One region of the Lysinibacillus sp. G01H genome, then DNA from elsewhere that is predicted to be linked to it. Evidence: a T-box and tRNA genes for the amino acid it is inferred to sense, from the RefSeq annotation. Region 1 holds a T-box; the other regions hold tRNA genes.
What was found. The T-box of region 1 lies ahead of ileS (isoleucine--tRNA ligase). A T-box ahead of a tRNA ligase gene usually reads a tRNA of that ligase, here a tRNA-Ile.
Positions count from the first base shown of each region.

Region 2: it has a tRNA-Ile gene. The T-box ahead of ileS (isoleucine--tRNA ligase) is inferred to sense a tRNA for this amino acid. The anticodon was not compared.
Region 3: it has a tRNA-Ile gene. The T-box ahead of ileS (isoleucine--tRNA ligase) is inferred to sense a tRNA for this amino acid. The anticodon was not compared.

Region 1 covers NZ_CP118397.1:2,448,060-2,452,402, forward strand. The annotation lists gene ileS (isoleucine--tRNA ligase) at 1-1,861, opposite strand, end outside; T-box leader at 1,924-2,162, opposite strand; gene PSR12_RS12380 (DUF2785 domain-containing protein) at 2,222-3,064, opposite strand; gene PSR12_RS12385 (hypothetical protein) at 3,084-3,725, opposite strand; gene PSR12_RS12390 (DUF3221 domain-containing protein) at 3,828-4,343, opposite strand, start outside.
Region 2 covers NZ_CP118397.1:3,537,999-3,542,341, forward strand. The annotation lists partial or broken gene PSR12_RS17875 (ABC transporter substrate-binding protein) at 1-610, opposite strand, end outside; partial or broken gene PSR12_RS17880 (ABC transporter ATP-binding protein) at 611-1,279, shown strand; tRNA gene PSR12_RS17885 (tRNA-Glu) at 1,417-1,488, opposite strand; tRNA gene PSR12_RS17890 (tRNA-Ser) at 1,491-1,581, opposite strand; tRNA gene PSR12_RS17895 (tRNA-Asn) at 1,592-1,668, opposite strand; tRNA gene PSR12_RS17900 (tRNA-Ile) at 1,673-1,749, opposite strand; tRNA gene PSR12_RS17905 (tRNA-Gly) at 1,751-1,824, opposite strand; tRNA gene PSR12_RS17910 (tRNA-Phe) at 1,830-1,905, opposite strand; tRNA gene PSR12_RS17915 (tRNA-Asp) at 1,964-2,039, opposite strand; tRNA gene PSR12_RS17920 (tRNA-Met) at 2,043-2,117, opposite strand; tRNA gene PSR12_RS17925 (tRNA-Ser) at 2,171-2,263, opposite strand; tRNA gene PSR12_RS17930 (tRNA-Ile) at 2,279-2,355, opposite strand; tRNA gene PSR12_RS17935 (tRNA-Met) at 2,363-2,436, opposite strand; tRNA gene PSR12_RS17940 (tRNA-Ala) at 2,465-2,540, opposite strand; tRNA gene PSR12_RS17945 (tRNA-Pro) at 2,557-2,633, opposite strand; tRNA gene PSR12_RS17950 (tRNA-Arg) at 2,643-2,719, opposite strand; tRNA gene PSR12_RS17955 (tRNA-Leu) at 2,728-2,816, opposite strand; tRNA gene PSR12_RS17960 (tRNA-Gly) at 2,822-2,896, opposite strand; tRNA gene PSR12_RS17965 (tRNA-Leu) at 2,933-3,017, opposite strand; tRNA gene PSR12_RS17970 (tRNA-Lys) at 3,035-3,110, opposite strand; tRNA gene PSR12_RS17975 (tRNA-Thr) at 3,118-3,193, opposite strand; tRNA gene PSR12_RS17980 (tRNA-Val) at 3,197-3,272, opposite strand; rRNA gene rrf (5S ribosomal RNA) at 3,283-3,398, opposite strand; gene PSR12_RS17990 (cysteine desulfurase family protein) at 3,676-4,343, opposite strand, start outside.
Region 3 covers NZ_CP118397.1:118,729-123,071, forward strand. The annotation lists tRNA gene PSR12_RS00570 (tRNA-Val) at 1-25, shown strand, start outside; tRNA gene PSR12_RS00575 (tRNA-Thr) at 29-104, shown strand; tRNA gene PSR12_RS00580 (tRNA-Lys) at 111-186, shown strand; tRNA gene PSR12_RS00585 (tRNA-Leu) at 204-288, shown strand; tRNA gene PSR12_RS00590 (tRNA-Gly) at 326-400, shown strand; tRNA gene PSR12_RS00595 (tRNA-Leu) at 406-494, shown strand; tRNA gene PSR12_RS00600 (tRNA-Arg) at 503-579, shown strand; tRNA gene PSR12_RS00605 (tRNA-Pro) at 589-665, shown strand; tRNA gene PSR12_RS00610 (tRNA-Ala) at 686-761, shown strand; rRNA gene PSR12_RS00615 (16S ribosomal RNA) at 904-2,455, shown strand; tRNA gene PSR12_RS00620 (tRNA-Ile) at 2,550-2,626, shown strand; tRNA gene PSR12_RS00625 (tRNA-Ala) at 2,639-2,714, shown strand; rRNA gene PSR12_RS00630 (23S ribosomal RNA) at 2,804-4,343, shown strand, end outside.

The DNA of each region.
Region 1 (4,343 bases):
AGCTATCAACTAAAAATGCCCAACGTAGAGCATCTGCTCCATACTCCTCGATTAACTCAACAGGCTCTAATGCATTGCCTTTACTTTTGGACATCTTCTGTCCATGCTCATCGAGTACATGCCCTAACGATAGCACATTTTTATAAGGTGGTTTTCCTGTAAACAAGGTCGATACTGCTAATAAGCTATAGAAAAATCCTCGCGTTTGGTCGATTCCCTCAATGACCACATCTGCTGGAAACTGATGATGAAAGTTCGCTACATCTTCAAATGGATAATGCTGTTGGGCAAATGGCATCGAGCCACTGTCAAACCAAACATCGATAACTTCAGGCGTACGTTTCATGTCGCCTTGGCAAACAGGACAGGTACAGACAATGTCATCTATAAATGGCTTATGGAGCTCTAATTGTTCATTGACAGCTCCTTTGGCTAATTGTTGTAGTGCTGCAACACTGTTAGGTGCCTCCTCATGATTGCAATCCTGACAGATCCACACATTGAGTGGTGTCCCCCAATAACGATTACGACTAATATTCCAATCCACTAAGTTTTCTAGGAAGTTGCCAAATCGTCCATCCTTAATATGGCTAGGGTACCATGTCACCTGCTGATTATTTTGTAAAAGCTGCTCTTTTAATGCCGACATTTTGATAAACCAGCTATCTGTTGCATAGTACAATAATGGTGAATCACAGCGCCAGCAATGTGGATAGCTATGCTCATATTTTTCTTTAGCAAATAAAAGCTCTTTTGCTGCAAGCATTTTAATGATGTCGACATCACAGTCCTTCACAAAACGTCCAACAAGCTCAGGTACCGCTTCTGTATAACAACCTTTAAGATCAACTACATTGACAAAGGACAAGCCATGTTCCTGCACCGTTTTATAATCGTCCTCTCCATAAGCAGGTGCTATGTGTACAATTCCTGTTCCACTATGCTCTGTCACATAATCTGCCATGACAACGATATGTCCTTTATGGACGGTTACATAGGAAAATGGCGATCGATAGGAAACACCTGCAAACTCCTGTCCGTCATGCTCACTTAATATTTCTACAGGCTCTGAAAAAACCTTTGATACCAACGATTTGGCTAGTATATAGATGCTGTTTGCATGCCTTACACGGACATATCGAAGAGCAGGATTCATAGCCAAGGCTACATTGGCTGGTAATGTCCAAGGCGTCGTTGTCCAGCCTAAGATATATTCGTCTCGATCCTCTAGCTTAAACATTGCAGTGACGGATAAATCCTTGACATCCTTATAGCCCTGTGCCACCTCATGAGAGCTTAAGGAAGTTTGGCAGCTAGGGCAATAAGGTGAGACGCGATGTCCTTTGTATAACAGTTTTTCCTTGTGAACGTGGCTTAAAATATGCCATACAGTTTCAATATAGTCATTACTTAAAGTTAGGTAAGGTTCATCCATGTCAAGCCAGTAGCCAAGCTGCTCTGTAAAGGTACGCCATTTTTGCTCATAGGTAAAAACGCTCTTCTTACATGCTTGAATAAATTGCTCCACCCCGTAGTTCTCAATCTCCTGCTTTCCTGAGATCCCTAATGCCTTTTCTACCCCTAATTCCACAGGCAACCCATGTGTATCCCAACCTGCTTTTCGTTCAACTAAATAGCCCTGCATTGTTTTGTAACGTGCCACCACATCTTTTATGGTTCTACCAAAGGCATGGCCGACATGTGGTAACCCATTTGCTGTTGGGGGTCCCTCATAAAATACAAAGGGCTGCTGTCCAGCGCGATTACTTACGGATTTGGCAAAGGTCCCTTCTTGCGCCCATAATGTACGAATCCTTGTTTCTCGTTCAACCGTTGTTTCTTTCTTTTGTTCTTTCTGCATATTAGTTCCTCCTATACAAGCGAATTTGTATAAAAGGCATACAAAAAACCCCGTCCCAAGGAAAAAGGGACGGGGTTAACCGCGAATACCACCCTAATTCTATTGACACGATGGCCAATAGCACTCAGCAACGTACAATCATACGTGTTCTTTTTAACGGTAGACACCCGGATTAGCTTACTCCATTCAGCTAATCTTCTCAGAGAGGATTTTCATGTAACACCTGCACACCGACTTCCACCAAATGTCGGCTCTCTGTAGAACAAAGTGAAACACTACTCTTTCTCATCAACGAATTTGTATGCTTTTATTGTCCTTCATCTTAGCAAATTACCAATTGTCTGTCAACAATGGACAATCTTAAAAAATTTCGTTGAGACAAGTGGCAATACTTTGATGGAGATCAGCATATTGTGGCTGTTGAATGGTTTGAATCAAAAAGCTCTTCAGCAATGTTTTACTATTGAATAGCACTATTCTGTATTGTTCTTCACTCAGATGTTCCTTCATTGAGGCTAAGGTTAATGGCATTTGCTGCACTATATGGATGACTTCATTTTGTTCCAGCCCCTGCTCCAACATCGCGAATATAGGCACTAATAGTCGGTCATCCTCATCATGGATAAAAATGTAATCCGGTTGTAAATAGATGGACCATAATGCATGTAACATATCCGGATAGGCTGTTTTCAATGATTTTGGATTTTTCACTAGTTCATCGATAGCATCTGAAACATGCGCCACGCTATGTGCCCATCCCTTGCCAGGCACATAGCCTCTTACATCCTTTTCAGATGATACATAGCTTAGTAACTTTGTTTGACAGTCCTCTATGCTAGCCTTGGGCAAAAAATTATCCTGTAGATCTCTTGCTAAAATAAGCGCTACTAATAATGATGTAAAGGAGCGAGTAAAGACCCAATCTGATTCCTTTTCTCCAATCCCCTTAACTATTAAATGGTTTAAGCTATAATCCCATAACTCCGTTAAGCAACGATGGTCTAGCAAGTTTTTTTCTAAAATCCATTCATAAAAGCTGCCATAAATATAAGTATCTCGTAGCTCACTATCAATAGAACCGATATGTGCTAACATGGAATGCACAAGCTGCTCTTGATTTTCTAGCTCCATTATTGCTTGCCCCTTTTTCAATGCCTTTAATCGATCCTTTAATTTTTCTTCCTTCAGTACATCTTGTATCAACTCTTTGACTCCCCTTTGCTTATTTATTTTGATACTCACTCTCTCGGTATATCCCATCTAACTTCCAGCTCTCATTAAAACGGACATATGTAAATTCCTTTTGCCAATTATCTTGGTGTACAATCACCTTACTGCGCCAAGGAAAGGTAAATGCATTCGCCTGCCCCTTTCGCACATCAGCTATATCATCCGCTACTTCAAGAAGCGTCGTAGGCTTCATTGTATTGTGCATCAAATAAAGCTGTCGATCTGAACTATCCTCAAGCTCCTGCATTACTTGCTGATGGAACGCAATCACCTGCTGATTTGCCTGATAAAGTGAATAAACGAGTGAGCTCCCAAATAGCAGCATCAATGTTGCCACAATCACAACATGCTTTTTCTTTAAGCCTATATAAAATGCCCACTTCTTTTCCTTGTTGTATAAATAGATATAGATTGCTAGACTAATTGGCCATAAAAATAGTAGCTGCCAAAAGAGGACAACCCAAAAAATTTCTCCATCCGAGACAAAATATCGAATGCAAAAGTAATTCAACAGCCATAAGGGCATTGACCAACGCCAAAAGGATTCTTCCTGTGACATACTTTTTAAATAAATCAGTAGAAGAGGTAAGCTTAGGAAAAACGCTGTCGCATTATCTAATATAGCAAATACCAAATCAACACCTCTATTTTAGAAAAATATTACAACTATTGTATATGAATCCAAATCTAAAGAAAAGGCTAGACATTCTAAAATCATTAAATGTCTAGCTTCTTGTTAGTGAAATTCCTTTACTATTTTCATCTCTACGATATCCTTATAATCAAGGAATGGCTGAGTGTCATCGTTCCCAATCGACTGTCTATACTGTACTTCTACTCGATCACCAACTGAAAGTGTTTGCGGAACATCCACTAGAGGGAACCATGTACCATTACTATGTTTTTGCACTAATTCATCTACAGATTTTTGCCCAACCTCGCTAGCCAAGACGCCTGAGACAACTAAAAATTCATGTTCCTTGATCGCTAAGACCGTTCCACTTCTGATGAGCTTCATTTGGCTGTCCTTTTCTGGGATTTTATATTTTTCTCTTAAGGAGGCAATGTCTTTATGATAATGTTGTTCTAAATAATTCATGGCTGCTTGCTCAACAAGCCATGTACGAATGGGATTACTTACATCCTTATAATCGGCTTGGCTTACCTCCCATAATAAATCAAATGTAGCCATTTTATAGGCAATTGGCTTGCCATAGTTCTCTATAAACCCTTCGTTTGTGACTTGCAACAT
Region 2 (4,343 bases), 1.1 Mb from region 1:
TTTCTTTCACTTGATCTAGCATAATATTCGCAGCTAAAATGCCTCCAGCCGTATTCCAAATGACATCATCCACCTTATGTGCATTGCCTTTTTGGACAGCTGTTAAGTTTTTCCAAAGTGGGTCTTGTGTCCACTCTTGTTCAGTTGCTAGTGCTGAATCATCACCTGTTGGCATGTACGTGAAGTAGAAAATAACATCCCCATCCATTTGAGGGATTGCTTCTTTCCCAACTTCAATCGCTAAGTTTCCTAGTTTTGCATTATCTTTAAATAAATCTGCTTGCGCTGCAACACGTTTAAATCCTAAAGCATCAAAAATCACACCTGAGAATGAATCTGTGTAATAGATACGAGATTTATCGGCCATAAAGCGTACAAATGAAACTTCTTGGTTGGTTTGTTCTCCAAGCTCTTCTTTCAGTGCTTGTAACTTATCTTCGTAAGCTTTTAGTACTTCTTCACCTTTTGTTTCTTGATTTACTGCTTTAGCGAATAATTTAAAATTCTCTTTCCAGTCGCCACGTAATGTTTCAGAAAACACTGTTGGAGCAATTTTGCTAAGTTTCGCATAATCTTTTTCTTGTCGTAATTTATTGCCAATAATTAAATTAAATCCACACTCTTACGCTCCATTGCTCGATTATTAAAACCTAAAAAAGGCTCCGTTTTATTAGATGGTGAGGATATTTTTAAATTATCAACAAAACAAGTGGCTAAAAACCTCTCTATTCTTCCCCAATCTCCTGTTGCACCAGAAGGATTAACTGTCCTACAACTTGTGAAACAAGGTCGCTATCCTTACCAAAGTTGGCGACAACAGTGGACTGAAAAGGATGAAGAAATCGTTTTAAATGCTTTAAAAGCTACAGGTACTGAGCATTTACAAGATAGACCAGTAGATGAGCTATCAGGAGGACAACGTCAACGTGCGTGGATAGCTATGACGCTTGCTCAAGATACAGATATCATTCTTTTAGACGAGCCTACGACATACTTAGATTTAACTCATCAAATAGACGTTTTAGATTTACTGTACGAATTGAACCAACAGCAAAAGCGAACTATCATTATGGTATTACATGATATTAATCTTGCTTGTCGCTATGCCGATCATATTATTACAGTGCGTGACCGTGGTGTCTATCGTCAAGGGAAACCAGAAGAAATTATGACAACTGATTTAGTTAGTCATGTGTTTGACCTTGATTGCCAAATGACGACAGATCCAATCTTTGGTACACCTCTTTGCATCCCATATGGAAAAGGACGAAAAATTTAATCGTTAATTTGAAAAAATAAGCCTACACAGAATGATTAATCTGTGTAGGCTTTCATTTAATATAGCTATGTTATTAATCTAAGTATCTAATAAATTAAAAAGTGCAGTAGATGTAAATTCATCTACTGCACTTAGTATGACCCGTACGGGATTCGAACCCGTGTTACCGCCGTGAAAGGGCGGTGTCTTAACCACTTGACCAACGGGCCCATGGCGGAGAAGGAGGGATTTGAACCCTCGCGCCGGTTACCCGACCTACACCCTTAGCAGGGGCGCCTCTTCAGCCTCTTGAGTACTTCCCCAAAATAAAAATGGCTCCGAAGGCAGGACTCGAACCTGCGACAACCTGATTAACAGTCAGGTGCTACTACCAACTGAGCTACTTCGGAATAATGGTGGGCCTAAATGGACTCGAACCATCGACCTCACGCTTATCAGGCGTGCGCTCTAACCAGCTGAGCTATAGGCCCTTGGAGCGGGTGATGGGAATCGAACCCACGACATCAGCTTGGAAGGCTGAGGTTTTACCATTAAACTACACCCGCATAAATGGTGGGTCAGGACGGAATCGAACCGCCGACACTTAGAGCTTCAATCTAATGCTCTACCAACTGAGCTACTGACCCATTTCGTCCATGCTAAGCTTACTCACTCTTTTGCTTCTCATGACTTTTATTTTAAAAATGGCGGTCCCGACCGGGATCGAACCGGCGATCTCCTGCGTGACAGGCAGGCATGTTAACCGCTACACCACGGGACCTTTTGGTTGCGGGGGCTGGATTTGAACCAACGACCTTCGGGTTATGAGCCCGACGAGCTACCACTGCTCCACCCCGCGATAATTTTATGCTGTTTCGAGTTTTTAAAGCACCATTTATAAAAATTTAAAACTGGAGGAGGTAGAGGGATTCGAACCCCCGCGCGGTGTTACCCGCCTGTCGGTTTTCAAGACCGATCCCTTCAGCCAGACTTGGGTATACCTCCGTTACAATATATAAATGGTGGACCTTGCAGGACTCGAACCTGCGACCGGACGGTTATGAGCCGTCTGCTCTAACCAACTGAGCTAAAGGTCCTTTAAGATGGCGGCAGAGGGGATCGAACCCCCGACCTTACGGGTATGAACCGTACGCTCTAGCCAGCTGAGCTACGCCGCCAGGATCTTTATACTGGTTAATTTACTTATGGTGGAGCCTAGCGGGATCGAACCGCTGACCTCCTGCGTGCAAGGCAGGCGCTCTCCCAGCTGAGCTAAGGCCCCATAATTTTTTTGGAAATGGTCGGGAAGACAGGATTCGAACCTGCGACCCCTTGGTCCCAAACCAAGTGCTCTACCAAGCTGAGCTACTTCCCGTTGTTCTTTTGGCGCGCCCGACAGGAGTCGAACCCATAACCTTCTGATCCGTAGTCAGACGCTCTATCCAATTGAGCTACGGGCGCATTTAAAATGGTGCCGAGGACCGGAATCGAACCGGTACGGTAGTCACCTACCGCAGGATTTTAAGTCCTGTGCGTCTGCCAGTTCCGCCACCCCGGCACATTTGGAGCGGAAGACGAGGTTCGAACTCGCGACCCCCACCTTGGCAAGGTGGTGTTCTACCACTGAACTACTTCCGCATGTGCATAAGTTTTTTTATCTGGCAATGAAAATAATGGTGCGGGTGAAGGGAGTCGAACCCCCACGCCTTGCGGCGCTAGATCCTAAGTCTAGTGCGTCTGCCAATTCCGCCACACCCGCTTATTATTATTTAAAAATGGTGAGCCATGAAGGACTCGAACCTTCGACCCTCTGATTAAAAGTCAGATGCTCTACCAACTGAGCTAATGGCTCGAAAAAATGGTGCCGGCTATAGGAATCGAACCCACGACCTACTGATTACAAGTCAGTTGCTCTACCTGCTGAGCTAAACCGGCATATGGTGGAGGATGACGGGCTCGAACCGCCGACCCTCTGCTTGTAAGGCAGATGCTCTCCCAGCTGAGCTAATCCTCCTGGGTATTATGCCTAGCGACGTCCTACTCTCACAGGGGGAAGCCCCCAACTACCATCGGCGCTAAAGAGCTTAACTTCCGTGTTCGGTATGGGAACGGGTGTGACCTCTTTGCCATCATCACTAGACTTTGTTATGTATCTTGTTTTGAAGTTGTTTACCTGTCCTTCAAGACAAGAATTATTGTATAACGTTTTCTAACATTGTGCAATACTTTTTTATAAAAAAAAGAAATTATTACTTTTTAAAGTTATTTTTGTTAAGTAAGAGAAAATATTGCCCTGCAAAATATTATAGCAATTGTTGGTTCAAAAGAAAACAATTATTTTATTTGCCGATATTCTTAGCTTATAATCTATTTCAATACAAGTGAAGAATATAGATAATCCTTCACTCTTCTTTTCATTAAATATTTGAAAGCTCTATTTTTAATTTTACAATATCCTCAAGTGTAGTAGAAGGACCAAAAGATATTCTAAAAAATTGGCGTGCCGCTTCCAAAGAGAACCCCATAGATAGAATAGCCTTTGTTCCCGATTCACTATGAATATCACATGCACTACCAGTAGAGATACAGATTCCCGCCTCATTTAACTTTAAAAGAACATATTGCCCCTCTACTTTCTCCATCATTACCCCACAAATATTAGGTAGTTGCTGTTTACATTCAACGAGCTGACATGTTTCAGGTAAATTATTTTCAAAATAATCTCTTAACGTTTCATAATGTTGCAACTCATATTGATAGTTTTCAATTGCCGCGGCAAAGGCCACGATTGCAGGAGTATCTAATGTTCCCCCTCTAAGACCCCTCTCGTGTGTCACACCTGGTGTTAATGCAGGTACTCTGATTGCAGGGTTCATATATATAGCACCGCAGCCCTTTGGCCCACCTATTTTATGAGCCGAGATGGTAATAGCATCGGCCCCCTTTGGTATAGCTAGTTTACCAAATGATTGTACACAATCAACGTGACAGAAAATATTTGATTTTCTTGCCATCTTTACGATTTTCTCTACAGGCTGGATTGAACCAATTTCAGAATTGACATGTTGAATGGTAATCAAAGCAG
Region 3 (4,343 bases), 2.3 Mb from region 1:
GGTTCGAGCCCGTCATCCTCCACCATATGCCGGTTTAGCTCAGCAGGTAGAGCAACTGACTTGTAATCAGTAGGTCGTGGGTTCGATTCCTATAGCCGGCACCATTTTTCGAGCCATTAGCTCAGTTGGTAGAGCATCTGACTTTTAATCAGAGGGTCGAAGGTTCGAGTCCTTCATGGCTCACCATTTTCAAATAATAATAAGCGGGTGTGGCGGAATTGGCAGACGCACTAGACTTAGGATCTAGCGCCGCAAGGCGTGGGGGTTCGACTCCCTTCACCCGCACCATTATTTTCATTGCCAGATAAAAAAAGCTTATGCACATGCGGAAGTAGTTCAGTGGTAGAACACCACCTTGCCAAGGTGGGGGTCGCGAGTTCGAACCTCGTCTTCCGCTCCAAATGTGCCGGGGTGGCGGAACTGGCAGACGCACAGGACTTAAAATCCTGCGGTAGGTGACTACCGTACCGGTTCGATTCCGGTCCTCGGCACCATTTTAAATGCGCCCGTAGCTCAATTGGATAGAGCGTCTGACTACGGATCAGAAGGTTATGGGTTCGACTCCTGTCGGGCGCGCCATAATAACAACGGGAAGTAGCTCAGCTTGGTAGAGCACTTGGTTTGGGACCAAGGGGTCGCAGGTTCGAATCCTGTCTTCCCGACCATTTCCTAAAAATAAAAAAACGGGGCCTTAGCTCAGCTGGGAGAGCGCCTGCCTTGCACGCAGGAGGTCAGCGGTTCGATCCCGCTAGGCTCCACCAATTCAAATACATGAACCTTGAAAACTGAACAAGCAAAACGTAATCAATAAAGTTTTAAGTAGCTAGTTTTACTAGCGAACGAAACACAATTTTGGACATCAAACATGATGCCAGCAAAACAATTTGAGCTAATCAAATTTCTTTTATGGAGAGTTTGATCCTGGCTCAGGACGAACGCTGGCGGCGTGCCTAATACATGCAAGTCGAGCGAACAGAAAAGGAGCTTGCTCCTTTGACGTTAGCGGCGGACGGGTGAGTAACACGTGGGCAACCTACCCTATAGTTTGGGATAACTCCGGGAAACCGGGGCTAATACCGAATAATCTCCTTTACTTCATGGTGAAGGACTGAAAGACGGTTTCGGCTGTCGCTATAGGATGGGCCCGCGGCGCATTAGCTAGTTGGTGAGGTAACGGCTCACCAAGGCGACGATGCGTAGCCGACCTGAGAGGGTGATCGGCCACACTGGGACTGAGACACGGCCCAGACTCCTACGGGAGGCAGCAGTAGGGAATCTTCCACAATGGGCGAAAGCCTGATGGAGCAACGCCGCGTGAGTGAAGAAGGTTTTCGGATCGTAAAACTCTGTTGTAAGGGAAGAACAAGTACAGTAGTAACTGGCTGTACCTTGACGGTACCTTATTAGAAAGCCACGGCTAACTACGTGCCAGCAGCCGCGGTAATACGTAGGTGGCAAGCGTTGTCCGGAATTATTGGGCGTAAAGCGCGCGCAGGCGGTCCTTTAAGTCTGATGTGAAAGCCCACGGCTCAACCGTGGAGGGTCATTGGAAACTGGGGGACTTGAGTGCAGAAGAGGAAAGTGGAATTCCAAGTGTAGCGGTGAAATGCGTAGAGATTTGGAGGAACACCAGTGGCGAAGGCGACTTTCTGGTCTGTAACTGACGCTGAGGCGCGAAAGCGTGGGGAGCAAACAGGATTAGATACCCTGGTAGTCCACGCCGTAAACGATGAGTGCTAAGTGTTAGGGGGTTTCCGCCCCTTAGTGCTGCAGCTAACGCATTAAGCACTCCGCCTGGGGAGTACGGTCGCAAGACTGAAACTCAAAGGAATTGACGGGGGCCCGCACAAGCGGTGGAGCATGTGGTTTAATTCGAAGCAACGCGAAGAACCTTACCAGGTCTTGACATCCCGTTGACCACTGTAGAGATATAGTTTCCCCTTCGGGGGCAACGGTGACAGGTGGTGCATGGTTGTCGTCAGCTCGTGTCGTGAGATGTTGGGTTAAGTCCCGCAACGAGCGCAACCCTTGATCTTAGTTGCCATCATTTAGTTGGGCACTCTAAGGTGACTGCCGGTGACAAACCGGAGGAAGGTGGGGATGACGTCAAATCATCATGCCCCTTATGACCTGGGCTACACACGTGCTACAATGGACGATACAAACGGTTGCCAACTCGCGAGAGGGAGCTAATCCGATAAAGTCGTTCTCAGTTCGGATTGTAGGCTGCAACTCGCCTACATGAAGCCGGAATCGCTAGTAATCGCGGATCAGCATGCCGCGGTGAATACGTTCCCGGGCCTTGTACACACCGCCCGTCACACCACGAGAGTTTGTAACACCCGAAGTCGGTGAGGTAACCTTTTGGAGCCAGCCGCCGAAGGTGGGATAGATGATTGGGGTGAAGTCGTAACAAGGTAGCCGTATCGGAAGGTGCGGCTGGATCACCTCCTTTCTAAGGATTATTTCGGAATACAAACCTTGGGTTTGTACGATTACGTTTTGCGTTCAGTTTTGAAGGTTTATGAAATTTAATAAAACTTCCAAGAGGGCCTATAGCTCAGCTGGTTAGAGCGCACGCCTGATAAGCGTGAGGTCGATGGTTCGAGTCCATTTAGGCCCACCATATATACCTCTTGGGGCCTTAGCTCAGCTGGGAGAGCGCCTGCCTTGCACGCAGGAGGTCAGCGGTTCGATCCCGCTAGGCTCCACCATTTTTTTGTTCTTTGAAAACTGGATAAAACGACATTGAAATTGTAACAAACACATTTATTTTTTAAGTTTTTTATAGGCTTAATAACTTGGTTAAGTTATTAAGGGCGCACGGCGAATGCCTTGGCACTAGGAGCCGAAGAAGGACGGCACTAACACCGATATGCTTCGGGGAGCTGTAAGTGAGCTTTGATCCGGAGATTTCCGAATGGGGGAACCCACTACGTTTAATCGCGTAGTATCTTGACGTGAATACATAGCGTCTTGAAGGCAGACCCAGGGAACTGAAACATCTAAGTACCTGGAGGAAGAGAAAGAAAAATCGATTCCCTGAGTAGCGGCGAGCGAAACGGGAAGAGCCCAAACCAAGAGGCTTGCCTCTTGGGGTTGTAGGACACTCAATACGGAGTTACAAAAGAGCGAGTTAGATGAAGCGACTTGGAAAGGTCCGCCAGAGCAGGTAAAAGCCCTGTAGTCGAAAGTTCGTTCTCTCCTGAGTGGATCCTGAGTACGGCGGAACACGTGAAATTCCGTCGGAATCCGGGAGGACCATCTCCCAAGGCTAAATACTACCTAGTGACCGATAGTGAACCAGTACCGTGAGGGAAAGGTGAAAAGCACCCCGGAAGGGGAGTGAAAGAGATCCTGAAACCGTGTGCCTACAAGTAGTTAGAGCCCGTTAATGGGTGATAGCGTGCCTTTTGTAGAATGAACCGGCGAGTTACGATTACGTGCGAGGTTAAGCTTTAGAAGGCGGAGCCGCAGCGAAAGCGAGTCTGAATAGGGCGAAATAGTACGTGGTCGTAGACCCGAAACCAGGTGATCTACCCATGTCCAGGGTGAAGGTGAGGTAACACTTACTGGAGGCCCGAACCCACGCACGTTGAAAAGTGCGGGGATGAGGTGTGGGTAGCGGAGAAATTCCAATCGAACTTGGAGATAGCTGGTTCTCTCCGAAATAGCTTTAGGGCTAGCCTCGTGATGAGAATACTGGAGGTAGAGCACTGTTTGGACTAGGGGGCCATCCCGGTTTACCGAATTCAGACAAACTCCGAATGCCAGATATTTATACACGGGAGTCAGACTGCGAGTGATAAGATCCGTAGTCAAAAGGGAAACAGCCCAGACCACCAGCTAAGGTCCCAAAGTAATCGTTAAGTGGAAAAGGATGTGGCGTTGCACAGACAACCAGGATGTTGGCTTAGAAGCAGCCATCATTTAAAGAGTGCGTAATAGCTCACTGGTCGAGTGACGCTGCGCCGAAAATGTATCGGGGCTAAACGATTCACCGAAGCTGTGGATTGACATCTACGATGTCAGTGGTAGGAGAGCGTTCTAAGTGCGTTGAAGTCAGACCGGAAGGACTGGTGGAGCGCTTAGAAGTGAGAATGCCGGTATGAGTAGCGAAAGACGGGTGAGAATCCCGTCCACCGTATGACTAAGGTTTCCTGAGGAAGGCTCGTCCGCTCAGGGTTAGTCGGGACCTAAGCCGAGGCCGATAGGCGTAGGCGATGGACAACAGGTTGATATTCCTGTACCACCTCCTCACCGTTTGAGAAATGGGGGGACGCAGTAGGATAGGGTAAGCGCGCCGTTGGTTGTGCGCGTCCAAGCAGTAAGGCGTGTGTGTA